4 regions of the uncultured Psychrobacillus sp. genome follow, and region 4 is predicted to be linked to each of the others. Evidence: a T-box and tRNA genes for the amino acid it is inferred to sense, from the RefSeq annotation. Region 4 holds a T-box; the other regions hold tRNA genes.
What was found. The T-box of region 4 lies ahead of argS (arginine--tRNA ligase). A T-box ahead of a tRNA ligase gene usually reads a tRNA of that ligase, here a tRNA-Arg.

Region 1: it encodes a tRNA-Arg, which carries the amino acid that the T-box ahead of argS (arginine--tRNA ligase) is inferred to sense. The anticodon was not compared.
Region 2: it encodes a tRNA-Arg, which carries the amino acid that the T-box ahead of argS (arginine--tRNA ligase) is inferred to sense. The anticodon was not compared.
Region 3: it encodes a tRNA-Arg, which carries the amino acid that the T-box ahead of argS (arginine--tRNA ligase) is inferred to sense. The anticodon was not compared.

The regions. Positions count from the first base shown of each region.
Region 1 covers NZ_CALIED010000020.1:122,893-130,430, forward strand. Annotated here, with positions in the region: gene Q0371_RS05070 (hypothetical protein) at 1-489, shown strand, start outside; gene Q0371_RS05075 (cupin domain-containing protein) at 1,274-2,059, opposite strand; gene Q0371_RS05080 (multidrug DMT transporter permease) at 2,687-3,085, shown strand; gene Q0371_RS05085 (GNAT family N-acetyltransferase) at 3,461-3,907, opposite strand; gene Q0371_RS05090 (YgcG family protein) at 3,929-4,582, opposite strand; gene Q0371_RS05095 (catalase family peroxidase) at 4,749-5,690, shown strand; tRNA gene Q0371_RS05100 (tRNA-Arg) at 5,765-5,836, opposite strand; gene clpP (ATP-dependent Clp endopeptidase proteolytic subunit ClpP) at 6,009-6,611, shown strand; gene Q0371_RS05110 (ribosomal protein L7/L12) at 6,684-6,941, shown strand; gene Q0371_RS05115 (HPr family phosphocarrier protein) at 7,006-7,263, opposite strand; gene whiA (DNA-binding protein WhiA) at 7,283-7,538, opposite strand, start outside.
Region 2 covers NZ_CALIED010000066.1:52,232-59,506, forward strand. Annotated here, with positions in the region: gene Q0371_RS12680 (antibiotic biosynthesis monooxygenase) at 1-303, opposite strand, end outside; gene Q0371_RS12685 (hypothetical protein) at 349-666, opposite strand; gene Q0371_RS12690 (cation:dicarboxylase symporter family transporter) at 953-2,254, opposite strand; tRNA gene Q0371_RS12695 (tRNA-Arg) at 2,993-3,066, opposite strand; gene Q0371_RS12700 (metallophosphoesterase) at 3,144-3,650, opposite strand; gene Q0371_RS12705 (XTP/dITP diphosphatase) at 3,667-4,260, opposite strand; gene rph (ribonuclease PH) at 4,268-5,017, opposite strand; gene racE (glutamate racemase) at 5,084-5,881, opposite strand; gene Q0371_RS12720 (MarR family transcriptional regulator) at 5,891-6,349, opposite strand; gene Q0371_RS12725 (LuxR C-terminal-related transcriptional regulator) at 6,423-6,647, opposite strand; gene Q0371_RS12730 (thioesterase family protein) at 6,709-7,161, opposite strand.
Region 3 covers NZ_CALIED010000066.1:43,188-50,725, reverse strand. Annotated here, with positions in the region: gene Q0371_RS12670 (spore germination protein) at 1-1,369, shown strand, start outside; gene Q0371_RS12665 (Ger(x)C family spore germination protein) at 1,350-2,501, shown strand; tRNA gene Q0371_RS12660 (tRNA-Arg) at 2,663-2,736, shown strand; gene Q0371_RS12655 (tRNA-dihydrouridine synthase) at 3,114-4,079, shown strand; gene Q0371_RS12650 (YfhE family protein) at 4,220-4,357, shown strand; gene crtI (phytoene desaturase family protein) at 4,576-6,129, shown strand; gene Q0371_RS12640 (phytoene/squalene synthase family protein) at 6,250-7,134, shown strand; gene crtI (phytoene desaturase family protein) at 7,134-7,538, shown strand, end outside.
Region 4 covers NZ_CALIED010000091.1:50,042-57,579, reverse strand. Annotated here, with positions in the region: gene Q0371_RS19020 (sigma-70 family RNA polymerase sigma factor) at 43-609, shown strand; gene Q0371_RS19015 (DUF4179 domain-containing protein) at 606-1,688, shown strand; gene argS (arginine--tRNA ligase) at 1,737-3,413, opposite strand; T-box leader at 3,465-3,682, opposite strand; gene Q0371_RS19005 (GNAT family N-acetyltransferase) at 3,757-4,611, opposite strand; gene aroD (type I 3-dehydroquinate dehydratase) at 4,678-5,430, shown strand; gene Q0371_RS18995 (GNAT family N-acetyltransferase) at 5,501-5,962, opposite strand; gene Q0371_RS18990 (stalk domain-containing protein) at 6,037-7,353, opposite strand.

The sequences.
Region 1 (7,538 bases), on a different contig from region 4:
AAAACAGAGCCTGGAAAAATAGGGAGATATAACTTAATGTTAGCTCCAGATGGCAATCATCTATATGATATCATCCCCAATTTTGATGCCTATTTTAATAACAGGAAGCCGTCTATTGACGTTTCATTTGATTCCATTTGCTTTAATGGGAGAACTGGCTCCAAGCAAATAAACGGCTGTACAACTGACACAGTTCAAATAAATGAAATAATGGATTCCATTAACGATTTACCTATTCAAGAGGTTACCGAGGATGAAAGCAACTGGAGAGCTGAATTAATATCTCAAGTAGATAGCTTTCAAATCTATTTAACAAACGAGGCTGATCAAGGAATGACATTATACACGGTGACTCTATACGATGATGGCAAACTAGTATACGCTCCAGGCATGGATATGGGGATTACTGGCGATATCACTATAAGCTCTCATCAAGATGTCTATAAGAAGGTTACAAAGATGCTCACTACATTTGCTGAGACAGATTAACAGAACACCAACTATGTCAAATAATGATTTAAACGAGCTAGGCTATGGCTAGCTCGTTTTATCTTTGTTTTTCTTCCTATAAAAATAACGCCACGTATAAAAGATAGCCCAAAACGCCAAAAGAACAAAAAACTGATAGTTTGTATCACTATAATTAATCATAAGGATTAATATTATAAACGTTGGTATAGCTAAATAACACCACATTCTTACTTCCTTGTTTTTAAAACTTAATTCAAACCGTTCACTCATAGACCCCACCCCATTTGCCGCCTACCTTCACCAGCTGGCTAGTTTACCTGAAATTCCTAGCGTTTTAATTTACGACAATCACTCCACGGATTACTACTACCACTGCTTAGTTTACGACAATACACTCGTAGATTACTACAATCCAATTCCGTGGACTCTCACTGATGAATTTTTACGACAATCACTCCATGGATTACTACAATCACTGCCTAGTTTACGACAATGCACTCGTAGATTACTACAATCCAATTCCGTGGACTCTCTCTAATGAATTTTTACGACAATCACTCCACGGATTACTACAATCCTCGCATAGTTTACGACAATGCACTCGTAGATTACTACAATCCAATTCCACGAGCTCTCTCTGATGATTTTTTACGACAATCACTCTACGGATTACTACAATCACTGCTTAGTTTACGACAATACCCTCATAACGAAAGACAATAGCCTTTATCTTCACTAAAAAAAACAGATGAAGAAAACGATTCGTTTTCTTCATCTGTTTTTTTTGATTACCTCTTAGGCTCTACATTTTTTTGCTTTGCTGGAGAATTTGTGATTCTCCTGTACGTTCCCATTCCTCTACTGTTTCATATGCTTTTTCAGGAGAATATCCCTTTCCAACAAGAACTCCCATTAAAATAAACTCTTGAAGGATATGTGTCATATTAATTCCTCGTTCAACGTCTTCCATGCCTTCTTTAACCAGAAATTCTGTGTGCTTAACCCACTCATCTGGAGTCTTCCCATAATATTTTGTAATTCCATTTCCATGTTCCATCTCCATTGCATCCGCTTTAGTTTTATGAACTGTACCAAATGGATGGTTTGGCGGGGCATATATGGAATATAGTTTCAAAGGAACATTTCCGGTATTTGTGAGATTATGCCACGTTCCAGCTGGTATTACAACTGCTGTATCATCGAATACACTCCATTGCAAATTTAGATTATCTTTACTATTACCCATTTGAACTATTCCTTGACCTTGTTCAATACGTAGGAATTGATCCACTTCAGGGTGTATTTCCAAACCGATATCTTCCCCTACATTAAGGCTCATTAAAGTGACTTGCAAACGACTTCCTGTCCATAGTGCAGTACGAAACGTCTGATTTACTTTGGTTGCCTCATTAATATTAATAACAAAAGGGTTTGCTCCATAGTCTTTTAACACGTTCTCATAATAAGAATGGTGTGAACCAAATGCCACCTCATTCGGAACTGCCCAATAACCATGAGTGTTTCCGTAGATATACTGTGGAGAATTTGCATAATAAGGATATTGATACATATAAGGTGCATAATACATTTTTATCAATCCCTTCACTTCATTTTATTAATAATCCATCTTATGTGTGGTGTCAGCAGGGTATACTAAATGTTGCCATAAGAGAACAATTTGAGATTAAAAACGACGACAATTACTCCACGTTTTCCTACAACCAACGTTTTTTACTACCCCCTACCACTACCCCAAAAGAGCAGCGAGTTAGTTAAACCAGCATGGCCAAAAACATGAGAAAAGAAAGTCATTCTTGCAGCTGAAATGCTCTTGATTAGGGAACGTCAAAAATTTGTTGAAGCTAGCTCTTCCATAAAGGTAAAAAGTGGAGTTTCATTGAATATAATAAATTATCTATCCAGGGGTTATATCAAGGTTAATTTAACGATTGTTGTTCGGTGGGGGGACGATATTCTTATGGATAAAAGAACTTTAAATGAATACTCGATGTCACACACCCCCTCACCCAAAAGTGGCTAAAACTTTCATTGATATCTTAAAGGTAGGCTAATTTATGTTTCTAGGATGCAGTTTAACGATATCCTGTAAAATTACTTAAGACTGTACTCCTGGTTTAATACATTTTGAAGCTAATATATACTCTGTTTCGTTACTGTGTACAAAATTTCAAGACTAGATGAAAAGGGGAAAAAAATGAAAACAAAATGGCTTTTGATTAGTAGTGCTGTAGTGATGGGTTTGTTGGGATTGGCAGGAACCTTTATTCCCGAAGAAATTTCAAATGTATTAGGGATTGACCCTTCGCCCATTACTCTGATTCTTCTGCAAATCATCGGAGGACTATATTTAGGTTTTGCAATGTTGAACTGGTTTACACGTTCTTCCCTAATTGGCGGCATCTATAACAAACCTGTCGTATTGGGAAATCTGATACATTGCGTCGTTGTCTTTTTTGCCTTACTCCGGCAGTTGATGGAGCAGTTTCATTTTATAATTGTTATTATGACATTAGTTTATCTTGGGTTTGCCATCTGGTTTATGTTAGTGATGCGCTCGAATCCATTAAGAAATCAATCAAAAATATCCGTCTAACATATATTAAACGGGAATTTATATAGGGCGTCTCACTTTTTAAGTTCACCATGCGGAACTAGTTTTTTTAAGCAATACAAAATATATTAAAACAATAAAAATTCCTACTTTATAAAAGAAGGAATTTTTCTTTTTATTCTATTATGAGAACCTAAGTGGAAGATTACTCGATATTTATGGGTCAAATTTTTTAAAATTGAGAAGGGTTATGAATTTAATATCATTGTTCCAGTGATTTCAAAACAATTTTCTTCCTTCAATTAACAAAATTATTAGCAGTGCAATTAGAAGAATTGTATCCCCATTTGCTTTGCTTTTTTACGTGCTCTCCCCGTGTACAGAGCCAGTTAATCTATTTCTCCCACCTTAATTTCTCTAAACCTTTAACACAAACTCTGCTTCGCCTTCGTTAATGTTGCCTGTTTTTTCGAAGCCGAGGCTTTCATAGAGCTTGATGGCTATTTCGTTTTCTGGCTCCGTGGATAAATAGATGGAATTGCAGCCGTCCAATTGTTTCATTTCATCCAGCACTAGCTCTACTGCTTTTCTGCCATAGCCTTTTCCTTGGCTTTTATGATCGATCATAAAGCGGCAGATCCAGTAGTGTGCAGTTTCTTCATCAAACCCGTACATGGCAAAGCCGATGAGCTTGTCCTCTGCTTCGATACCTTTTATAGTCCATCCTGTTTCATAGACTGATTGGGTGATGGATAATGCGTTGGAGGCAACAAATTTCTCTACTACGGTTCCTTTGCCATCCTCGTTAGTTGTTAGAAGGACTGTTTTCAGCCAGTTATCCTTATTTATTTCTACTAGTTTCATTCTGCTTCCCCGTTTCTTTTGTTAATCTCTCTGCTTTTTTCTTTTACCATTTACCATTCTAGATAGGAGGAAGATGACTAAAAGGATAATGATTATGGTTGGGATAGAGATACTGTCCTGTAGGCTGTTACTTGTATAGGGCTGTGGCTTCGTTAGCCCCTCCGAAATACCGTAATGCTTGGAAACCTCATTGGACAAAGCCTGATAGGTTGAGATTACAGCCTCATCGATTAGACCCTGGTTTAAATAAGGCATCGTATACCGATCGATTATCTGATCTATTTTGGCATCTGAAAGTGCTTTTTCCAAGTCACGGTCCACTGTAATCTCTACTGCCGGACCTCCCCCGTTAACCGGATCCGTCTCGATTAAAAATAGTAAGCCATTCTTATTTCGTACACTTCCTATTTGGTTCTCTCGTATGATATCCATGTTAAATTCACTTGCCGACTGATCTCCTACATGCTCGATAATCATCACAACCAGCTGAGCGGTCGTTCCTTTTTTTAATTTATCTCCCAGTATTTTTACTTCCTGCTTCGTTTCTTCTGTTAAAAAGTTCTCTTCATCTACTAAATAGGTATCCTTTGATATATCTCCAGCAGCCCCTGTACTTAAAGGAGAGAACAACAAAATAAGGAAGGTTATAACTAGCAGATGTATTGCTTTATTCAACAGTGCCATTCCCCTTTCAGCCTGCAGTCTCATCATTTTTATTTTATTCTGATAAGTTAATTATATTATACATGAATTATGACTATTAGAAGTCCCTTTTACGAGTTTAATATAGGAAAAGAGTGGTAATGATATAGATTAGACAGTAAATAAAGGAGGTAAACAAATGGACCAAGTACATAACGAGGATTTAACACCAAAAGAAGCCATTGATGCACTGGAGCAGATTCAAGGAAAATTCCCTGGAGCGAGGCGCGCACACGCTAAGGGGGATATGTATGAGGCAACATTTCTTCCGAATGGGAATGCTGTACCCTATACGGTTGCACCCCATCTTCATAGAGAAGCAATTCCTGCTACTGCTCGTTTTTCCAATAGCCCCCCTAACCCTGCTTCCGTCGATTATCTTGTTCCTGCCAAAGGGCTCGCCGTTCAATTTGAGCTACCCGATGGAAGCTTCACCAATTTAGTGAGCTCCACTGTACCGATGTTCGTCACAAGCAGTCCTAGAGAGTTTATCGATATGATTGAGATATTTACGGATAAAAAAACTGGGATTAAAACGATTGACCGGGCCATTAATATGGTGGAGCTAGTTTCTAAAAAATATCCACATAGCAAAGAGGTCATTCAAATCATTAAGGAGCAGGCAAAGCAGCCACCAACGAGCTACGCTGAGCTTCACTACTATCCTATCCACGCCTTCTATTTCGTTAATAAAGACGGCGAACGCCAAGCAATCAAATACGAATGGGTCCCAGTTGATGAAACAAAGGATCCTGCTCTAACAAGCAAATCGATTTCAGCCAACTATTTGACGGAGGAGCTCGACGACCGATTAAAACGGGGGCCAGTCCAGTTTGATCTGTTCATCCGCTTAGCAGAGGAAGGGGATAACCCAAACGATGCGACGGATATGTGGCCAGAAGATAGAAGAAAAGTGAATATAGGTCGTTTGGAAATTAGAAATAAAATACATCCTAAGGAAGACATTGTTTACGACCCAACGATTATTCCAAAGGGAATCGAGCTAACGGACGATCCCATACTACACTTTCGAAGTGGAGCATATGCTGAATCATATGAGAGGAGAAGTAAGAATGAATAAGAAAGCCCCAAACACATAGTAAATGAGCATAAAAAAACACTCGAACGAATTCGAGTGTTTCTAACTGTTATGGACGCCCCTGGAGGGAATCGAACCCCCATCTCAAGAACCGGAATCTTACGTCATATCCATTAAACTACAGGGGCAAGCGACCTTTCTATTATACAAATGGTATAGGAATAATTCAAGTAAACATTTCAAAGCTTAATATTTGACCTTCCTTGACCATTCCATGTATGATAAAGTTACAACTGAGGCAGAATTTCTCAGTACACACTAAAAAAACACTAACAATTACCTTGAAGGAGGCAATCCAGGATGAATTTAATCCCTACAGTTATTGAACAAACAAATCGCGGCGAGCGTGCGTATGACATTTATTCTAGATTATTAAAAGACCGCATCATCATGCTTGGTAGCGCGATTGATGACAACGTATCAAACTCGATCGTTGCACAGCTTTTATTCCTAGAAGCAGAGGATCCAGAAAAAGATATCTCTATCTATATCAATAGCCCAGGCGGAAGTATTACAGCAGGTATGGCTATCTACGATACAATGCAATTCATTAAACCAGACGTACAAACTATTTGTATCGGTATGGCAGCATCAATGGGTGCTTTCTTACTTACAGCTGGAACAAAAGGCAAACGCTATGCACTTCCAAATGCTGAGGTTATGATTCACCAACCACTTGGTGGAGCTCAAGGGCAAGCAACGGAAATCGAGATTGCAGCAAAACGTATCTTATACCTACGCGACAAGCTAAACCAAATTATGGCTGAACGTACTGGTCAACCGATTGAAGTCGTTTCAAAAGACACAGATCGCGATAACTTCATGCCAGCAGAGCGTGCATTAGAATACGGTCTAATCGACCATATCATTTCACGTAGCGACATGAAAAAAGATTTAAAATAATATAATATAAATCCAAGGCGGTGATTCTCTGCCTTGGATTTTTTTATAAAAAGACGAAAGGTTGTGTTCCATTTGCTATATACAATAAGTTCTCTGTTAATCATATTGTCCTTAGTCATTTACATCGTAAGTCTACAAAGCAAAATAAAAAAATTAGAATCACAACAGGCCCTTCCGTTTAAAGGAGACAAAGCCTTAGAAAAACAAATCGTAGAGATGAATAATAATGACAGCAGCCAGGTTGAAATGGTCAAGCTTGTTCGGAATGAAACAGGCTTAGGACTAGTACCAGCAAAGAAATATGTAGATAAAGTGCTTAACCATATTTAATGTCACTTCTACGAAAAAAAAGCTGTTATCTAATCCAAGCGGACTAGATAACAGCTCTCTTTATTTATTCAGCATTAGAAATGAACTTAACTAATGATTCCACAGCTTCCTCTTCATCAGAGCCTTCAGCACTCAAAGTAACAGTAGCGCCCTTGCTAATCGCAAGGCTCATGATTCCCATGATACTTTTAGCGTTTACCTTTTTGTCATCTTTTTCAAGAAACACATCTGCTATAAAACGATTCGCTGCTTGTACAAATAAAGCTGCTTGTCTCGCTTGTAGTCCTGATTGTAATTTTACTTCGACCTGTTGTTCCGCCATAATCCTTAGCCCCATTTCTTTAAATTGATTCGCCTCTTCTTAAAGCATCTGCTATTTCATCCAGCTTACGCAAGCGATGGTTAACACCTGATTTACTTACAGTTCCAGTGGATACCATGTCGCCTAGCTCCTTTAGGGTTACATCCTGATACTCGACACGAAGACGGGCAATTTCTCGAAGCTTCTCAGGCAATTGATCCAGCCCGATTGCATTATCGATAAAACGGATGTTATCCACTTGTCGGATAGCTGCACTGATGGTTTTGTTCAAATTG
Region 2 (7,275 bases), on a different contig from region 4:
CATGGAAATTACATATTCAGGCTTCGGTGGTTTTCCACCGTGTTCTTTAATTTTATTTTTGTGACCAGCGATATGTTCAGGGCTCTTTTCCCATGCTTTCCATGCCTCTTCTGATTCCCAGCGAACGATCATTACTACTTCTTCTTCACCACGGCGAACGTTTTTCACTAAAAGTTCACGTCCGATAAAACCTTCTCTTTGTTCAATTAAAGATGGTCCTTGATCTGGTTTTTTCTTAAAGCGTTCTAGTACCTTATCTGAGTTTCCTTCTGTTACTGTCCATTTGCGAATTTGTACGAACATTGTCATCCCTCCAAATTATTACGAATATATGTAATATCTTTCTTATTACTGTCCTGATTCTTCCACTTCATTCTGTTGATCTTTTTCGTCAACTTCTACTAATTCAAATAACTGGGCAAATTCATCCATTAACATTTCTACAGCCTTTAGCTCCCCCACTAACACTGAGTTCACGGATTGTAGCTCTGGAGTAGCGAGCTGTCTTTTTAGAGAATTAGATTTAGTTTGCATTATCTCATAGAAGGCCAAAGCTCTTCCCCGACGAAACGTTTTTGCTCCACGTCTTTTTCCACTACCTCTACAAGGACCATTTCGGTCTTCACAGTGATCCGTGAGTCTTTCTCTATGGGAATCATTTTTCATTTTTCATCCCCCTAATGTATACATTCGTATACATAAAATTGTATACGAATGTATACATCCTGTCAATTTTAAGTAATGAAATCTGTATGTTTTGCTACCAGAAAAACAGATGCCATTAAAGCAGTGGATTACAGGCAAAGAAGCAAAAAGATAATAATTTCTTGTATTTAACGACTTCTCAAAAAAAGAAAAGCGCCTAAGACCCCCAACGTTAAAGGATTTTAAGCGCTTTTCTACCACGGTACCAACTTTCTAAACCTTGATACATCTGTTTACTTTTATACAATTAATCCTCTTTAACTGAAGCATCAACTGTTTCGTTATTAAAGTAGTTATTATACTTGTCCATGTCAAGACGGCCTTCCCATTTCGCCATGACTAATGCTGCTAATGTATTACCACATATGTTAACAACTGTACGCATCATATCTAATAGACGATCAATTCCAAGAATGAAAGCTAGCCCTTCTAAAGGAATACCTACTGCACCAAGTGTTGAAAGAAGCACGACAAACGATACTCCCGGCACACCTGCTATGCCTTTCGATGTGACCATTAACGTTAAAACTAAAATAATTTGATTTGATAAAGACAAATCAATATTGTACATTTGTGCAATGAATAATGCTGCAATTGCTTGGTATAAAGTAGAGCCATCTAAATTAAACGAATAACCTGTTGGAATAACAAATGACCCAATATCTTTTGGTACACCTGCTTTTTCTGTTTTCAGCATAATACGCGGCAATACAGTTTCCGAGCTTGCAGTGGAAAATCCTAATATGAGCTCGTCTTTAATCATTTTAATAATGCGGAATATGCTTAACCCAACAATTTTAGCCGTTATGCCCAATACAACTACAATAAAGAAAATCATCGCAAAATAAACTAAAATCATTAGTTTCCCTAATGGAATTAAAGAAGATAACCCGAATGTGGAAACAGTCGTTGCGATTAATGCAAAAACACCAATTGGCGCAAATTTCATAATTAAATTCGTTACCCAGAACATCGCGTCAGCTACACCATGTGCTAATGCTAATACCGGTTTGCCTTTATCACCAATAGCTGCAACCCCTAGACCAAACAGTACGGAAAAGAAGATGATTGGCAACATGTCCCCTGCTGCCATTGAGGAGACAATGTTTGTCGGTACAATATTTACAATTGTATCCATTATGCTATGATCTTCTTTAGACATTTCTTCTGTTGTTTCCACATACGAAGAAATATCTCCTTTTGTTAACTCATTCATATCGACACCGCTACCAAACTGCGTTATATCAGCTAATAATATACCTAGAATAATGGCAACCGTTGTAATGATTTCAAAATAAACAAGTGTTTTAACACCAAGTTTTCCAACCTGTTTTAAAGAACCTTGACCGGCTACACCAACAATTAATGTCGAAATAATAATTGGGACTACAATCATTTTAATCATATTCATGAAAATTGTACCGAATGGAGAAAGGTATTTTAAAATAATATCATTTCCATAAAATATACCGCCAACAATAATACCTAATATCAAGCCGATTAAGATTTGCCAAGCTAGCCCAATTCTTATACGATTTTTCTTTTTCATTTCTTTATACCCCCCCTTATTACTGTGCATAAAAATAAACTATCTTAAAATAATATATTGTTTTTTATTATACTAGAATATTATATAAGAGTGAAATTATTAGCTCTATGAAAATAATGGTAATAGCATTTAAATTTTTATGACTATAAAGATAATATATCTATGCATACCGCTACTCACAGATTATCTATTATGTACAGCCACCTTGCTCGTAGGAGTATTTTTTTATCGTTCATGGCCATATTTCTATGGCTTGGCTTTTGATTCTTGCTTGTATATTTTATACGTTTGGCAATATTCTAATCGACTATAGCTGTGCTCCTTTTTCCTATTCGTATACCCAAGATCATTATAGTAAAAAAAGGTTAAGCGATATTTAGAGGGCATTTACTACAACAATTGATAGCAATTTTATGTAGAGTGTTTATGCTGATTTATTATATAGCCTCTAATTGTTATGGCATTTGGCAATGTCTTTTATGCGTATTCTTTCAAAAACCGATATTCTTAGGCCCATTTATTATGGAATTAGTTTAAATGCTTCATTGAATTATAAGCAGCTTAGGTTGAAAGTAAGGCTCCTTCAGCTTATAGAGAATATATTAGAGATCTTCTCAATAATTGGTGGATCAACATTACTCTAGGTTCAGCAAAAAACAAAAAAGCACCTCAAATCCTTGAAAATAAAGGATTTGAGGTGCCTTTTAATTGATTTAAAATTATTTCTGAACCCATTTACGTCCCAGGAGAGATTCGAACTCCCGACCGACGCCTTAGAAGGGCGTTGCTCTATCCAGCTGAGCTACTGAGACCAAGTACTCCCCCACCACACAGATAGGAAAGACAAGATTTATTATATAATGATAACAAATGATTGTCAACACTACTTTTATGAAAAATTGAAAGTGACTTCTTCTAACAGATTATGGTCAGAGGAGAAGAATAGAACTTGCCAACGATCTTTTTGTTTTTCAATAATTGAATAGCTCTTTTCCTTGCGTCCCCTTGGCTGTTGAAGACTTCCTGGGTTCACAAACAAGATGCCGTTTTGAAGCTCAGCACCAAGTAAATGTGAATGGCCAAAGCAGACAATCGTCGCTCCTACTTCCTGCGCCCTATAATTGAGAGGCAATATCGTGGATTTGACTTGATGACGATGGCCATGAACGATTAAAATGGTTTGGTCTTCCAACGAAATAATTTTCTCCTCTGGAAATCCAAGATCATAATCACAATTCCCTTTAACAACGGAAACAGGTTTGTCCTCAAAAAAGGAAGCCTCTAACTCACTGTCCCCACAGTGAATGATTGCATCAACCTTTTCGGTATATAAACGGATTACCTCTTCCATAGCCGTTATTTCCTTATGCGTATCACTCATGACTAAAAGCTTCATCGAACAGCCACCACCTTTATAGTAAATCAGGTAATTTTGACTTTAATTGCTTAATAGCATTTCCACGGTGAGAAATAGCCCCTTTTTCTTCTGCAGATAATTCGGCCATCATTTTATTCTCGGACGGAACAAAGAAGACTGGGTCATAACCAAAACCGTTATTCCCTTTTCTTTCTTGAGCAATAACGCCTTCGCATGTTCCTCTGACTGTGAATGGCTCCATGGTTGGAGATGCAACTGCAATCACACAAACGAAGCGGGCACTTCTTTCGGATTCTTTTACGTTTTTAAGCTCTTCTAACAGTTTGGTGATGTTTGCCTCATCACTCTTCTCTTCTCCCGCATAACGCGCAGAATAGACACCAGGACGACCGCCTAAGGCATCAACTTCAAGGCCGCTGTCATCCGCAATTACAATCGATTGTAAATGTTCAGCTAATGCAGTCGCCTTTAACAAGGCATTTTCTTCAAAGGTTATACCTGTTTCTTCAACATCCATTTCTTTTGCTACGTCATGTAGGGTTAGCACTTCGTATCCAAGGGGATTAAATAATGCTTCAAAATCCTTTGCTTTCCCCTTATTTTTAGTTGCAATAATTATTTGTTTCATGTTCAAATCATCCTTTCTCATCAATTTTAGAAGCTAAATCTCCTAATGCAGCTCGTTGGATATCCATTAACTGCTGGATTCCAGCTTCGCCATACTCTAGAAGCTCCAATAGTTCACTTTTTGAGAAAGTTGCTTCTTCTCCCGTACCTTGAAGCTCAACGTACTCACCACTGCTAGTTTGTACTATATTCATATCCACAGTTGCGGAAGAGTCCTCTACGTAATTTAAATCTAACACTACTCCAATTTCATCAACTATCCCTACACTAGTAGCAGCTAGGTATTGAATTACAGGAAATTTAGGAAGCTGCTTTTGCTCATACAGTTTTCCTAGTGCAATGGTTAATGCAACAAACGCCCCAGTTATACTAGCAGTTCTTGTGCCTCCATCGGCCTGAATGACATCGCAGTCAATCCAAATTGTCTTTTCCCCTATTACTTCGAGGTCTACTACTGATCGCAAAGCTCGTCCTATTAGACGCTGTATTTCCATCGTACGACCAGTAACCTTCCCTTTAGACGACTCACGCTGTGTACGTGATTCTGTGGCGCGTGGAAGCATAGAATATTCAGCTGTAATCCACCCCTTACCTTGTCCTCTTAAAAAAGGAGGAACTCGATCTTCAATTGTTGCATTACAAATAACTTTGGTATTACCTACCGTGATTAATACAGATCCTTCTGGGTGCATTAAATAATCTGTCTCGATCGTTACCTTTCGCAATTGCTTTGTTTCTCTTCCATCAAATCTAATCATATATTTCTCCTTTTTATGTACCTGAACAGAAGAAAACCCCGCTATTCGAGGATTCTCTTAACAGGGTTAATGAAATGAAATTGTCCGTATATCTGCATTCGACAAGTTTAACCATTTTTCGACAATTGTTTTAAAGATGGGCACCGAACCGGTCGTATAGAAAATAGGTTCTTTCTCTATCTCGGTCGGATTGCGTAAATGATGATAATCTAAGTACTCCAATACATCCTGGGCGGTTTCCTCAGCTGATGATAGTACATTTACATGTTCACCAACTGCATCCTCAATATGCTTTTGCAATAATGGGTAATGCGTGCAACCAAGGATAACCGTATCAAAATGCTCTGATTTTAAGGGTTGCAAGGCTTCAAAAACCATTTTTCTCGCAAAGTCACCCTCATATTCATTACTCTCAACAATTGGAACAAAAGTAGGGCATGCAAGCGGAATGATTTTACTAGAAGTATTCAGAGCTGCAATCGCTTTTTCATAAGCCCCACTTTTAATTGTACCGCTTGTACCTAACACTACAATTTCATTTTTTTTCGTTGCTTTAATAGCCGCTCTTGCTCCCGGGAAAATAACACCTATCACTGGGAAAGGCATTTTCTTACTCAAGGAGTTTAGAGCTACTGCTGTCGCAGTATTACATGCTATTACAAGCATTTTAATTTTCATTTTAGACAAGGCAATTGCCATTTGCCATGTAAATTTACGAACTTCTTCACTAGTTCTAGGTCCATAAGGACATCTAGCTGTATCACCAATATAAATAATTTCTTCGTTTGGGAGTAGATGCATAATTTCTTTTGCAACTGTCAAACCTCCCACACCAGAGTCTATCACACCGATTGGGGCTTTCACGTCAATTCCTCAGTTCTTTTTCATCTCAAGATGTAATTTTGCTAATAAAGTTGATAATGTTTGTGCTTCATCTTGGTCAAACTGTTTCAGCACATCTTTTAAGTATTGCTGTCGTTTGTCAATTACCTCTTCGATGATACGCTCGCCTTCTTTTAATAAATGTATTCGTACAACTCGACGATCTTGCTCGTCTCTTACTCGCTGTACTAGTTCACTTCTTTCCATCCGGTCAATTAAGTCCGTAGTGGTACTAAAAGCTAAATACATTTTATTAGATAAATCCCCGATTGTCATGTCTCCAATCTCAAAAAGCCACTGAAGAGCTACAAACTGGGGAGGCGTTATCGTATAAGAATTTAAGATTTGTCGCCCTCTTTGTTTGATAATCCCTGAAATATGCCGAAGTTCTTTTTCTAAAAAAGCAACATCTTCGTGGTTAAGTTCCACTTGGTTCTTTTCTTCTGCCATGAATCTCACTCCTCAAAACAATACGTCCTCTTATTATTGTGACTTGTTCTGAGGAAAATGGCAAGGATTCAAATCAATTCAATGATAATTCGCCTAGTCTTAATAGTTCAACAATTGCTTGAGATCTACCAGATACGCCTAATTTTTGTATCGTGTTAGATATATGGTTTCGAACTGTTTTTTCACTAATAGACAGCTGAATTGAAATGTCTTTTGTAGAATTGTCTTCTACTAATAATTGAAATATTTGACGCTCTCTGCTCGTCAAAATTGATCTTTGCTGATTACCATCGTACAATGCCATAGCCCCCTATCCACTCTCCTACTAACGTATGTAGCAAAGGGATGGTAGGTGACGGCTAGTAAATACTCTTTTGAAAAACTTCTTTTTCTTGTTCGGTCCATTTTGCAGATTTTCCCGTTTTCTTATCAATTTGTACGATACTGCCTCTTCCAGTAAACACTATATCTCCTTTTGTATTCTTTGCCATGTAATGGATATCAACCGAAGAACTACCAACTGAATTGGCTTTTACATAAATACGAAGCTTCTCATCAAAAAATACCTGTTTCTGATAATCACATTGTAAATCAGCAACTACTGGTATCTTTTCTCCTTTAGGATTAAGCCAATCATTCATAAGCATAACCTTTTTAAAGTATTCAATACGAGCATATTCAAAGTAAGTGAATGGTATAGTATTATTTAAATGTCCGTACATATCTGTTTCTGAAAAACGTACACTGACCTCCGTATAAAAAGAAAATCCCTTTTCCCACGCTTCTAAGTCTTCTATGTATCCTGCTCTCATATAATAATCCCCTTTATATTTAGAATAGATATTCATTTAAAAATGAATAATCATTCATTTATTATATCAGAAAATTAAAAATCCATCTAACGAATTATTAGTAAAAGGAATGAA
Region 3 (7,538 bases), on a different contig from region 4:
TAAAGTCCATTTCATTACCTGTGATGCTATGACCGATCTCCAACTACTAAATGAAACCATTGTTCCTCGGATACAAAAAATGTGCACTGAGGTTGGCGAGGAACCACTTGAGGAGTTCATTTTGAATAAGCTTCATATACCAGATTTACAAAAGGTAGAGGCAAAAGAAGATATAATCACTAGAATATTTAATGGTTATCTAATTCTTCATATTGAGAATGAAAATCTAACATTTTCAAGTAATATTGCTAAAAAGCCTAATAGAAGTCCTGAGGAATCCAGGATGGAAGTACTTATTAAGGGGCCAAGGGATAATTTTATTGAGGATATTTCGGTTAATATTGCTTTAATAAGAAAAAGATTACCTACAAACTCCTTGAATGTGGAAAAACTGGAACTAGGAAAAAGATCAAAGACAACAGTTGCTGTACTTTATATGGATGATATTGCTAGCAAGGACATCCTAAAGGATATTATGAGTCAATTAAAGGAAGTGGATATTGATATTGTTTTTAGTGGAGAACTTTTGCTGGAAAAAATAAATAAAAAATCTCCCATCTTCCCTAGAAATGATTATACTGGAAGGCCAGATTTTGCTGTACAAGCCTTGGTAAGGGGAAGGTTTCTTATTCTAGTTGATGGCGTGGCTTATGTAGTAATAACCCCAGTCAACTTATTTTTGCTATTAAAATCAGGGGAAGACGTAGAATATCCGATGGCTTTTAGTAGTGCTGAAAGAGTTCTGAGAATAATTGGTCTAATGATAGGATTAGCCTTACCTGCCTTTTGGCTAGCGCTTACTACTTTTCATCAGGACCAACTACCCTTTCAATTACTAGCCACTGTTGTTCAAAATAATTCTGGACTTCCGTTGCCTTCAGCCCTTGAAATGCTGACGATGCTAGTTATGTTCGAGTTATTTAGGGAGGCAGGCTTACGATTGCCAACTGTAATCGGAGGAACCATTAGTGTGGTAGGTGGCCTAATTGTAGGGGATGCAGCTATAAGAGCAGGTTTAACAAGCCCCGCCATGATTGTGGTGATAGCTATATCTACCATCGCTACCTTCACTTTAGTGAATCAGTCGCTTGTCACAGCTGTAAGTATAGTTCGAATCATACTCATACTGATTACTTCTATATTAGGGTTGTTTGGGTTTTTTATTTCTTTATATTTTTTACTTCTTTATTTATCAAGTATTAGAATATTTGGAGTTCCATATATGAATATTGCAACCGATTTGAGTTGGGCTACCATTAAAAAGTCGCTTATAAGGTCAGCACCCAAAAACTATAAAGAGCGCCCACATGCTTTAAGTCCTCAGGATTCTACTCGAATTGGAGGAGAAGATGATGAAGAGAATAACTAAACGGTTGTGCATTCTTTGCTTAGTTCTACCTTTACTTACCAGCTGTTGGGATGTGGATGAACCAAATAGAATACGATACATTTATGCAATAGGGATAGATTATAAAGAGGATAAGTATGAAATACATGCTCAAATCATCGACTTCATCAATATTGCAAAGACTGAGCAACCAAACCAGGATGCTATTCAGGTGGAAGTTGGAAAGGCTAAAGGTGACACCATAGAAGAGGCATTCTTCGAATTATATAAATCAATGGATTTGAAGCTTTTCTGGGGACATATGACGTATATGGTTCTTTCTGAGGAAGCACTGAAAGAAGGAAGAGCTAATATTGTTATTAACGCCTTTTTAAGATTTAGAGAGATTAGATATCAAACGTGGGTATATACAACGAAAGATCCTATCGGTGAAATTATGTTGTTAAATCCTCTTTTTAACAGTGCCATGACTAGACTTAAACTAGCCGATCCTATGAGTTCATACCAACAAGAGTCCTTTATAGAACCAATAGATTTTCGGAAGCTTGTTATCCGTTTAAATGAACCTAGTTACGAAGTAAACATACCCTATGTGAAAATAGACGATAATTGGGAGAATGAAAAAGAAAAAGATAAACTACCGAAATTCGAGGGTGTAGGTGTCGTTACTCCAGACGAATTTAAAGGCTTTATCTCAGGCGAAAAAATTAATGGATTACAATGGATGACTAAGGAAACAAAAAAAGGGGAAATTACGATTCCTCGTAATGATAAGTTTGTTTCGATTACGATAGATAATCTCAAAATAAAAGTAAAGCCTAAAGTACAAGGCGACGAAGTGAAATTTGAAGTGAAATTAAATATGAATGCTTTACTAAGTAGCTTTGAGGGGAAGATTACAGAGAAAGAGATTCGACAATTTGTGAAGAAACAAATTAAAAAAGAAATCGAAGAAACCTATTTAGAAGGACTGGAAAAAGACGTGGATATTTATCGTCTATCAGAATATTTATATAGAAGTGATGTGAAGAATTGGAAAAAAGTACAGAAGGATGGCAAAGTTCCTTTGACAGAAAGCTCTATTAGCAGTATAACGATAGAAGTTAATAAAGTTTATACAGGGAGAAAAGCATTTAAAGAAACAATTGAATAGCTTAATTGCTTCTTCTGTAGGAAATAAGGGGATAGGATAGGAAATAATGTTCTTTTTTCCTTATTAATTTATAAAAAATGATTAATACCCTTGACAATAAATCAAATATACATGATAATAAATATTGTCTTTCCAGTATTTTAATTCGGAAAGAAAATATTGTCTCAGTAGCTCAGCTGGATAGAGCAACGCCCTTCTAAGGCGTCGGTCGGGAGTTCGAATCTCTCCTGGGACGTAGATTGGTTCAGGTGATCGAAGTTTGAACCTAACTAAAAGTGCTTCAAATCCTTTTATATAAAGGGGTTTGGGGCATTTTTTCTGTCTTTTGACTCCTTGTTTTAAATGTGTCACTAAACGAAATAAATAAAGAGCAGAACTACCAAATTTACTTCTTGCAAAATGAAAATCTTTATAAGAGAAACATGTATGAAGATAAATTGAAAAAGCTAGGTTATACTATAAAAATGACTTTATTGCCTAGCCAAACGAGATCTTTATAGCTCTCTTTATATGTGCAATAACTTTTTATATGTAAATTAAATCATAATTTTTAATAACACTGGGATCTGTGGTTGAAGATGAATCCCATTACGAGAGGGTTGGAATATAAATATGACTAAAAATTTTTGGCAGGAATTGCCTAAACCTTTTTTTGTACTTGCACCAATGGAAGATGTGACAGATGTAGTTTTTCGTCAAGTTGTTAGTAAAGCAGGTAGACCTGATGTCTTCTTTACGGAATTTACAAACACGGAGAGCTATTGTCATCCAGAGGGCCAAAAAAGTGTGCGCGGAAGATTACTTTTTACTGAGGACGAACAGCCAATGGTTGCGCATATTTGGGGAGATAAACCCGAATTTTTCCGTCAAATGAGTATCGGAATGGCTGAGCTAGGTTTTAAAGGTATTGATATAAATATGGGCTGTCCTGTACCGAATGTAGCAACAAGAGGAAAGGGCAGCGGTCTAATTCTTCGTCCAGACACAGCAGCTGAACTTATAGAAGCAGCAAAAGCTGGTGGATTGCCAGTAAGTGTGAAGACAAGACTTGGATATACAGAAATAGATGAATGGCAAGAATGGCTAACGCATATTCTTGAACAAGATATTGCGAACCTTTCTATTCATTTACGTACTAGAAAGGAAATGAGCCAAGTTGACGCACATTGGGAGCTGATTCCAGAAATTAAAAAGCTACGTGATCGTATTGCGCCAAACACGCTTTTAACTATAAACGGTGATATCCCTGATAGAGAAACAGGGCTTAAGCTAGTAGAACAATATGGCGTGGATGGAGTTATGATTGGACGCGGTATTTTTAAAAATCCGTTTGCATTTGAAAAAGAGCCAAAAGAGCATAGTACACAGGAATACCTTGACCTTTTAAGGTTGCAGCTGGATTTACAGGACAAATATGCAGAGGAATTGCCACGCTCCATCTCGGCACTTCATCGTTTCTTCAAAATATATGTTAAAGGCTTCCCAGGGGCAAGTGAATTAAGAAATCAATTGATGAATACAAAGTCAACGGATGAAGTTCGTACGTTGCTCGATAATGTTGAATTAAAACAAGATTAATAGCTGAAGTGCATGATATAAGTAAAAGTTGGATAACATATCCCTGACAGGATTATTATACTTTTTTAAAATTAGCATGATGTAGTATATCTCTCCTTTCAAAGAACAACATAATAATATACTTTGAAAGGAGTGGTATGATGCCAGACCGTAAACCGCCACATGAGCAATTAACTGTAAAAGACAATGGTTTAACATCAACTCAAGAAGTTTTGTATCAGCAGGAATTTAAAAAGGCTGATCAAGCGACACAAAAAAATAATTCACGAAAAAAGTGAATAATAAATCATAGTATAGAACCCTCTTGTGCTAAAGGAGCACAAGGGGGTTTTTTTAATTTTATAATAGAAAGAAATAATTTTATATAATGTTTGTATAATGTAAAACAAATAAAGGTTATACAAATTGATTGACTTTTGTATAATGTTTGTGAATAATTAAAACAAATAACGTTTGTAGGATAAAGACAATATTTGACGGAGAGGAAGAATAAATAATGCCAAAAAGTAAAAAGAGAGTAGTAGTTATTGGAGCAGGGGTAGCTGGATTAGCAAGTGCCATTCGCCTTCAGCATGCTGGATATGAAGTGGAGTTATATGAAAAGGAGGCTTTACCAGGTGGCAAAATGAATCGAATTGACATGGATGGTTATCAATTTGATCTTGGGCCGAGTATTGTGATGATGCCTGAGCTATATAGGGAAGTATTTGAGTTAACTGGAAGAGATCCGGACGATTATATCCCTATGCAAAAAATTGATCCGATGTATTCAACTTACTTCGGAGCAAAGGCGGAGGAAAAATACGACATCTCTTCTGATTTGGTAGAGCTTATGAAGACGCTAGAGAATATATCAGAGGAAGATTCAAAAGGCTTTTTAAACTATCTTCAGGAAATTTACCAACGTTATCTTGTAGCAAAAAATCATTTTCTTCAAAGACCTTTCCGTAACTTCACTGATTTTTATAATCCAAATACGATTCGTCAAATGCTTAAGCTAAAAACGTTTGATAGTGCAGACCATTTTATCGGGAAGTATGTAAAGAATGAACGCATAAAGCAAATTCTCAGCTTTCAAACGTTATACATAGGAGTGTCGCCATACAATGGACCTTCTTTATACACAATTATCCCAATGATAGAAATGCTTTATGGAGTTTGGTTTATCAAAGGTGGAATGTATACAATGGCTTCCTCAATGGAGCGGTTATTTAAGGAACTAGGTGGCAAAGTTTATTACAATGCATCTGTAGATGAGGTTCTTATAAAAGATCAACAGGCTTATGGTATCCGAGTAAAAGGAAAAGAAGTTCTTTCTGATTTTGTTATGTGCAATGCTGATTTCCCTTATGCAATGAAAAATTTAGTCAAGGATACTAAATCCAAAGGAAAGTATACGGATAAAAAAATAGATAGTATGAAATATTCCTGTTCCTGCTTCGTGATGTATTTAGGAATGGATCGAAAATACGATGAACTGGACAATGTACACAATTTCTTTATCACTGAAGAGTTAGAGAAGAACCTCACTGATATTTTTGATGGGAACAAGTTGGAGCAGCCTTCTTTCTATGTTTACGTAGGCTCTAAATTAGATCCTAGTCTTGCACCAGAAGGAAAGGACGGGCTTTATATTCTTGTGCCAGTTCCTGAGCTATCTTCCTCGAAGTATGAATGGACAGATGAAACGGTTCAATATTATCGGAAAAAAGTAATGGATTCTCTAAAGAATGTTAAAGGGTTAGAAAATATTGAAGAGGAAATTGTTTCTGAAACGTATATGACTCCATTAGATTTTGAGTCGAAATTTAATGCATATAACGGTGCTTGCTTTGGTCTACAGCCAACACTGACGCAAAGCAACCATATGCGTCCACAGAGTAAAGCAAAAAACTGTGAAAATCTATATTTTACTGGAAGTAGCACGCATCCAGGAGCAGGAGTGCCTATCGTCTTACTCTCTGCTAAGATCGCAACCGAAGAACTGTTATTGGATGATGGAATAAAAGAAAAAAATAAAGCGGGCTTTCCAGAACTTGTGACCAATTAAAAAAGTGAAACTATGAAAATCTTGTTCGCTTGCTCCAATTATTGTCCAGCTATTGTTATTAGCAGGCTATGAGAGAGGATGCGCAAGTCCTATAAATATTAGAAGGAGGCGAAGGATTTGGTGAGAAAACAGGATACAACAGTAAAGGATTACTATCGGTATTGCGAAGAAATCATTAAAAAGAACTCGAAGAGCTTTTATTTCGCTTTTAGTCAGCTGCCAGAGGACAAAGCGAATGCTGTATTTGCTATTTATACTTTTTGCAGGAGAGCAGACGACAGTGTCGACGAGAATGGTTCCAAGGTTAGACAACAGGAAGAACTGGAACGCTTAAAAAAGGAGCTGCAGCTTTTTGAGAAAGGGGAAGAAATTCAACATCCAATGTGGCTAGCACTTCGGGACGTATTTAATAGATATAACATGAGCATTGAACCCTTTTATGAGCAATTGGAGGGTCAGCGGATGGATATAAATTTTACTGAACCAATGACGCTTAAGGAATTGGAGAAATACAGCTATTATGTAGCTGGAGCAGTTGGCTTAATGCTTTTGCCTGTCCTTGCACAAGGCAGTAGCATAGATTTAACAGAGCAGGCTATTAGCCTTGGTATAGCTATGCAAATTACGAATATTCTGCGAGACATCGGCGAAGATTACCAGATAAAAAATAGAATTTATATACCTCAGTCTCTTTTAGCTTCAGAGTTATACAGCGCGGATCATTTAAAGAATGCCACGATTAACTCCAGTTTTATTCGCATTTGGGAATCCCTAGCGCAACATGCGGAGGAGTTATACGACAATTTCTTTCATTCTATCTTTTATTTTGATGAGGATAGTCGTTTTCAAGTATTACTAGCAGCAAAGGTTTATCGGGGAATATTAAATGCGGTGAGAAAAAATAATTATGATTGTTTTCATGTAAAAAATTATGTTTCACCAATTGAGATGCAAAAAATTTATCAGGCAGCTCGTTTTGTAGTGAATAGGAAGGTGCTTTCATAATGGTAGAAAAACAAAAGACTGTCGTAATAATAGGTGGAGGATTAGGTGGTTTATCTGCGGCTATTTCATTGGCTCAGGCAGGCTATTCCGTTTCCCTTTATGAGAAAAACAATCATCTAGGCGGAAAGCTAAATCGACTAGAACAAGATGGTTTTGGATTTGATTTAGGACCCTCTATTCTTACAATGCCACATATCTTTAACCGACTATTTACACGTAGTGACCGTAATATGTCGGATTATATATCGGCATTTAGATTAGAACATGAGTGGCGTTCCTTTTTTACAGATGGAACAACTATTGATCTATACGGGGATCTTGAAAAGATGGCAAAGGAAAATATGAGCTTGTCAGCAAAGGATATACGAGAGTACGAGGCATTCCTTCTATATGCAAAAAGAATA
Region 4 (7,538 bases):
GAGTGTAAAAGCTTTTACAACTACCAAAAGGAGCTATTGTAGATGAAATCAACTGAATCTAATTTTATCCACAGGCTGCAATCTGGAAAAGAAGATGCACTCGAATATATTGTGGATAATTACTTACCGCTAATAAAAGGCGTTTCCTACAAGGTTCTCTCCCCTTTAAATAATGCTGGAATGATGGATGAATGTATTAATGATATTTTTTTATCCATTTGGGATCACGCCAAGGATTTTAACGGGGACACAACTGATTTTAAAAAATGGATTTGTGTAATCGCTAAATTTAAGGCAATTGATTACTACCGAAAAGCAACTCGTAATATGGAGGTTTCCAGTGAGCAGATGGAGCTTCAGCCAGCTGATTCAATAGAAAAACGTTTAATACTTACAGAAAACCGAAACGAGCTAATGCAATTAATCCATAAACTAGACCCAATCGACCAACAAATCTTCATCATGCGTTTTTTTCTTGGAGAAAACACAGAGACAATCGCTAAGAAGCTCGGAAAAACAAAAGCCTCTGTCGATAATCGTATATACCGAGGAAAGAAAAGGCTAAATGGACAGGTTACAAAATTTCTTCTAGGAGGTAGCTTTGTATGAAGGACCTTTACAAGCAATTTAATGAAATTGATATAGATCTAGATGAATTTGAAGAGATAGAAGTAAGCGAATTGGAGCGAGCGAAGGTAAAAAAAGAATTAAGAAATAAACTCTCTTCTTCCAAACAAAAGAAAGGGAAAAAGTTTTTAGCTGCCGCTTCCCTTGCGATTGGACTAAGCGTCACTGCTTTAGTAGGGCTTTCCTTCACAGCCTACGCGGACAATATTCCAGTAATCAATAATATTTATAAATTCTTTTATGATTACAGAGATAAAAATGGAGAATTTTATGGAGACTACGCTGAAAATGCTACTTCGATTAACTTAACAGCAACAAGTAATGGGGTAAACGTAACTGTTGATGATGCCATTTACGATGGTGAATCTATGATTGTGACGTATACAATCAAGGCCAATAGAGATCTTGGGAACCCCGTGGTAATTAGAGGGATACCTCACCTTCAAGGCTCTCCTAAAACTGGAAGTCATGAGGCAAGTAAAGTATCAGAGAGTGAGAATAAGTATGTAGGTATTATTACTATGAAAATGGAGGAAGAAGAAACCTCTTTACCAATAGAATGGAATATAGATTATTTGCGTCCAGGAAGAACCACTGATAACGAGCCTATCGAGGGTAATTGGAAATTTAACTTTACTTTAAACAAAGCAGACATGGATATTTATAAATTAGATAAAAAGCTTAATCAAAATGATCTTACAGTACATCTTCAAAAGCTAACGATATCTCCAAATTCGTTTCATCTTCTATTTGAACAAATTGACACTGATAAATTATATGAAAAGTGGGATAGCGCTATCGTTGAATTATTAGTTAAGGATGATTTAGGAAATCGTTATTCGCTAGAAGAACAAAGCGGGAGTTATTCTGTTCATAAGCACTCGACTAAATGGGGCGCCATATATGAAAAAGTTGATCCTCAGGCTACTCAGCTTATTATAACTCCCGAGGTAGATTTGCGTAATTATGAGCTTATTGAAGAAGATAAGGAATACAAAGGCAGTATAACCGCCGATCAAAAACAATTCAAAATGGACGACATCATTATTGATTTAAAATAACTATACAAATAACTGGTTGTGAGCTGCTCACGACCAGTCTTTTTTCTTTTACATCTGCTCCGGAGCTTCTATACCCAGTAAGTTCAACCCTTCCTTTAAAACTATCGCAACCGCATAACAAAGCGTCAGTTTGGATACCTTTGTGTCGTCATCAACGAGGATTTTTGTATGTGCATAATATTTATTAAAGTGCCGAGATAGCGTTAGGCAGTATTTTGCTATAAGGGACGGATCTACCTGTTCAAAGGATTTCTGAATAACCTGTGGAAAACGTTGAAGTGTCGTAATCGTTTGCCAAGCCTCTTTCTCTAACCCTTCCAGGCTTACATTGTTAGCATCAAAATTGCCCTTTTGAAGAAGGGAACATATTCTTGCGTGTGTATACTGAACGTACGGACCAGTTTCCCCTTCGAAGTTAAGCATTTGTTCTAGAGAAAATTCTACATCATTCATCCGATGATTTTTTAAATCATGGAAGATGACTGCACCTACCCCAACCGATTTTGCGACCTCTTCTTTATTAGGAAGAGATGGATTTTTCTCCTTAATGCTATTCTTCGCCTCTTCAATCGCCTCTTCCAATACTCCTTTCAATAAAACCACCTTCCCTTTACGAGTCGACATCTTCTTGCCATCCTTCAGCATCATTCCAAACGGGACATGCTGACATGCTTTTGCCCACTCATAGCCCATTTTTTGAAGCACACTGAACAGCTGATTAAAATGAAGTGATTGCTCGTTGCCCACTACATAAAATGACTTTGCAAAATCATATTCTTTTTGGCGATACAAGGCTGCCGCTAAATCTCTCGTAGCATAAAGAGTAGCTCCATCCGTTTTCTGGATCAAGCATGGAGGCATATCCTTGAGCTCCACTACTAATGCACCGCTAGACTCGACTAGCAAACCTTTCTCTTCTAGCTCCTTAACGACTGGTGCCATTTTATCGTTATAAAAAGCCTCGCCATCCAGGGAATCAAACTGAATACCTAACAATTCATAAATACCTTGAAATTCTTTAAGAGAGGCTTCCTTGAACCATTTCCAAAGTTCTCCAGCCTCCTCATCCCCCTGCTCCAAACGCTTGAAGGCAGCTCTCGCCTTATCATTCAGCGATTCGTCGCTTTCTGCTTCCTCATGGATCTTCACATAGATTTTCAATAGCTCCTCTATAGGAGAGGCTTCTATTTTTTCTTTATCCCCCCATAGCTTATAAGCAACAATCAGCTTACCAAACTGGGTTCCCCAGTCTCCTAAATGGTTAATACGAATAGTCTTGTATCCGTTCTTTTCTACTATATTGGCTAGTGCATTTCCTATTACCGAAGAACGTAGATGTCCCATAGAAAAGGGCTTAGCGATATTCGGTGAGGAGAAATCTATCGTAATTTTCTCGTTCATCATTGGCAGCTGGCCATATTGGGTTCGGGTTTCCATTATTTCCTCAAGCACTTGCTTAGCAACTGTTTGCTGATTATAAAAAATGTTCACATATCCTCCTACTGACTCCGCCTTTATAATAAGTACTCCCTTGAGCTGCTTTGCCAATTCAGTGGCAATAAGCTGAGGAGATTTTTTATATATTTTTGCTAGCGTAAAACAAGGAAATGCTACATCTCCTAATTCTACGTTCTTTGGCGTTTCTAAAAGCTTTTCTATTTCCTCTACTGTTAGTCCTTCTAGTTGGGCACCAATCAAAGCAGCAATTTGCTTTACTAATTTCATGTACAATCATCCTCCCATATAATTCTTCCATATAAAAAGCCCTCGCCTCTATGAAGAGACGAGAGCTGAAATTCCCGTGGTACCACTCTAGTTGTCACACGTTGTGACCGCTTTAACGTTAGTAACGAGGACTTCCCCGGTCTTTTCTACTCTTAGTTCAAAAAGCTTCTCCAAAGTGCGTTTCTCTGAAAAGTCCTGTATCAGGCTTTCACCACCCCTGACTCGCTAAACATTATCTCTTCAAATACTCTCTTTATCATCGAATTGTGTATGAATTTTCACTTATTTTAATGGAACAAAATATGAAAGTCAATATGAGTCGCTATTTTTTTAAAGGTACGCCCTATTTTGTTTCGCCAAGCTGTAAATGAACCGAATCTAATAGCTTCTGATAACCAATTTCTTGGTAGATTTTATTGGAGGTCGGGTTTAGCATATCCGTATATAGCACGCAGAAGTTATATTGCTTTAATAGCTCCTTGCTGCAGGCTGCCACCATGGTTCTGCCGTATCCTTTTCGTCGTTTCTCTTTTGGAGTAAATACCATAGAAACAGTCACCCCATGCGCGGAAGGTCTCGCCTTCTTCATCATGGACACGATTTCCCCTTCATCCTCCCAAAGAAAAACCTCACGAGCATTTAACATAGCTTCCACTCTTTGAGCTATATCTTCTTTAGCGCTTCTCGGAAGTCCTGTATCTCCTTCAAATTGGCTAAGCCAAGATTCGATTAGTGGAGCGTCTTTGTCATTAGCAAGCCTCCAGGAGCCTGGACTAGCTTTTAACATATCATCCACGTGATCTAATCGGTATAGCCCTTGGTCCATTAACAAGGAGTGAGGTTGACCAGTTTTTTCTTCCCATTTCTCTGCAAAATGCATAGCCCAATCTTTCACACTTATTATGGAATCAATATGTATACCTCGTTGTATGATTTCTTCTATACCTAAATCAGTGGATGCCTCTATTTTATTTGGATCCACAAAAATAATATTTAGAGGATGTGGTGGAGTCATTTGAAAAAGAGCAATTAACTCTCCATCTTCTTCAATAGTCGCCATTAGCGGGTTTTCATATCCACCTACTCGTATTCTTTCTAGCACCCCTAGAAACAAGCTAAATTTGTCCTCATTTTCCTTTAAAAAAGGTATTGCCTTCTCGTAAAAATTCTCTGCACTTTCATAGATTTGAAATCTCATTTTTCCATCCCCTTTGTAATGTTTTATGTTAATATAACGTAAAACGTTGCATGATGGGAGATATTTATGAAAATTATTTCTATTCGGGATATTCACATTGGAGAAGGACTTCCTAAGGTCATTGTTCCATTAATAGGAAAAGATAAAGACTTCCTTTTAAATGAGCTACCACTAGTTAAAGAAAGCGCTCCAGATATAGTGGAGTGGCGAGTAGATTTGTTGCAAGGAGTGGAAAACCTAGAAGTGGTCAAGGATACCCTTTCCTATATACGCAATTTTTTGTATCCAATTCCTCTTCTATTTACCTTTAGAAGTCATAAGGAGGGCGGTTCTACTGTTATAGAGAGCACCTATTATAAGCAGCTTTTGCGTGAAGTCATCCAAACAAAAGAAATAGATTTAGTGGATATAGAGCTTTTTTCGGAGGATGTAGAGGAATTAGTAGCTTTAGCTAAGGATTTTCAAATTTCTGTGGTAATGTCAAGCCATGATTTTAAAGGGACACCTCCCAAAGAAGTCATAATAGAACGAATGACAACTATGCAAAAGCTAGGGGCAGATATCCCCAAAATAGCTGTGATGCCTAGTAGCCCTCCAGACGTTCTTACCCTTTTGGATGCTACCTACACAATGTATTCTACATATGCAGACCGTCCAATTATTACGATGTCTATGGCTAAGGCAGGTATCGTTAGCCGTATGGCTGGAGAGATTTTTGGTTCAGCCGCTACATTTGGTTCCGTTCTCTCTGCTTCCGCTCCCGGACAAATTAAAGCTGCCGAGTTAAAGAAAATCTTAAAGCTTCTACATAACGCATAGCTTTATGCGATTTCAAACGGGACGATGACTCCCGTTTGAAATCCAGAGTGTTGATATAAACTCTAATGCTCTATAGTCCTCCTGTGGATAATCTTTTTTCTAGTCGTATCATATCCACACACGGAATTCCGTTTTCCACAATTTCTTCCGAATAATGATTAGTGAAGAAGTCTCTATCCACAGATACGATTCGGAAACCACACTTTTGATAGAGCGCAAGCTGGTTTAAACTAGAGTTTCCCGTACCTACCTCTATTATTTTATATCCAAGCTCCATGGATCTTTCAATTGCATGAAGTACCAATTTTTTTCCTAGACCTCTTCCTTGATATCGCTCATGCACAGCTATGTTTTTGAGCTCTATAGTGTCGTCATCCACGGATAGCAATACATAAACTCCAATTGTTTCGTCGCTATCTTTCGCTATATAACATTGCCCTCTGTCTAAATAGGCTTCCACCAATTCCTCTGAGGGATCAGCTAATAGCAATAATTCCATTGGATAATTGCTATCTATTTTATGTATATTCATTTACTTTTTCTCCATCCTCTATATTTTTATCTAAACAAAAGCCATCCCTCTCTAAAAGCAGGGATGGCTTTTGTTCACGACTCAGGTATCAATAACTCTAAAATATCCTCAGACACATAGGTTTGCTTGTTGTGCAAAACAGGAGCCTCTTGGAATTCCCTTATACTTTTATTATATCCATATTTCAGCTCACCACGTGTTATGGTAAAAGAACCGTTACCAAGCTTTAAGTACATACTATTTCGTTTTGGATGGGATATGACCTCATATCCTAAGTATTGAGCCACTTGGCGTAAAGGAATCATTTTAACCCCATTGTGGATAAAATGGTTATCTTCTATTAGAAGATTGAGCTCCTTTAAAGCAGGTTCAACATAGTCTATTGTGATAATTTTAGAAGGAGTTATAAACTTCTGTTCTCCCTTAGGAGCGCTATAGAATACGATTAACTCCTTACCCTTTAAATCCTTTTGTTTAATTTTCTTACCCTTTTCGTCCATTAATTTGGTTTGATCGGTGATTTGAAGATGAAGCTCTCTGTCTAAGCTCACAAAATCCTCATTGAATTTTGACACCTTTACTAAGCTACCCTTTTTTTCATGAGCAACAATTATATCTGGCGTGATTCTTGGTGGATAGATTAAAATCATGGGTTTATTTTTATCATAATAAGCATCCACTTTAGTTCCCTTTTGAAACGAGTCAATCGATACTTCTTTGGTTGAAGCATCGTTAAGCGCTATAACATCTTTGTTCAATACAAACATAGATACCAATTTCTCGTCATCGTCTGACTCTACAGTCAAGGTCACTTCTTTATTATCTTTAGTAACTTCCTTAACGGTTCCTGTAAACTTGATAAAGTTGCTGGCATTCTGCTCTTCATCATCCAAGACCACTACTTTGGATGGTATTGCTTGTGCAGGAATACTTCTAGTTGTGGATTTGTAAAAAACAATTAGCTCATGACCTGCAAAATTCTTTTGTATAATACTCTCTCCATGCTTATTAACCACAAGCGTGTCCTTAGTAATGTTAAGCTTCAGCTGATTGTCTTCACTTGTTAACTGATCTTTAAAAATTCCCACTTTAGCAAAGCCTACATTTTTGGAATCATGCGCAATTATTAGCTCAGGAGTGATTTGGGCAGGATAAATCATAATCCTAGGCTGTGTTTTGTCATAATAGGCTTCTATTCGTTGTCCTTTAGCAAAATCCTTTTGTTTAAATTCCTTCGTGGTACCGCTGTTAAATAAAAGTGTCTCATCTGAAATAGTAAAAATAGTGACAATTGGTTCTTTTTCCTCTGTTTCTACCGTAAGTATGACACTGTCAGCTTTATGAGTAATTTCTTTAACCACTCCGGTAAACCTCTCTAATTTAGACTTCATGGAATCCTCCTCCTCCTTTGCTAACACAAATGTAGGTGCGAGAAGAAGACAAATGGCTATAAAGCTTAAATAAAGATAGCGTAATTTTTTCATTTTTTACCGTCCCCTTTGTTGTTATCAATGTATTAGACGGAAGGCTATACTAAACGTTTCACAATTTTTTGAAACGTTTAGGGTAATAGCAC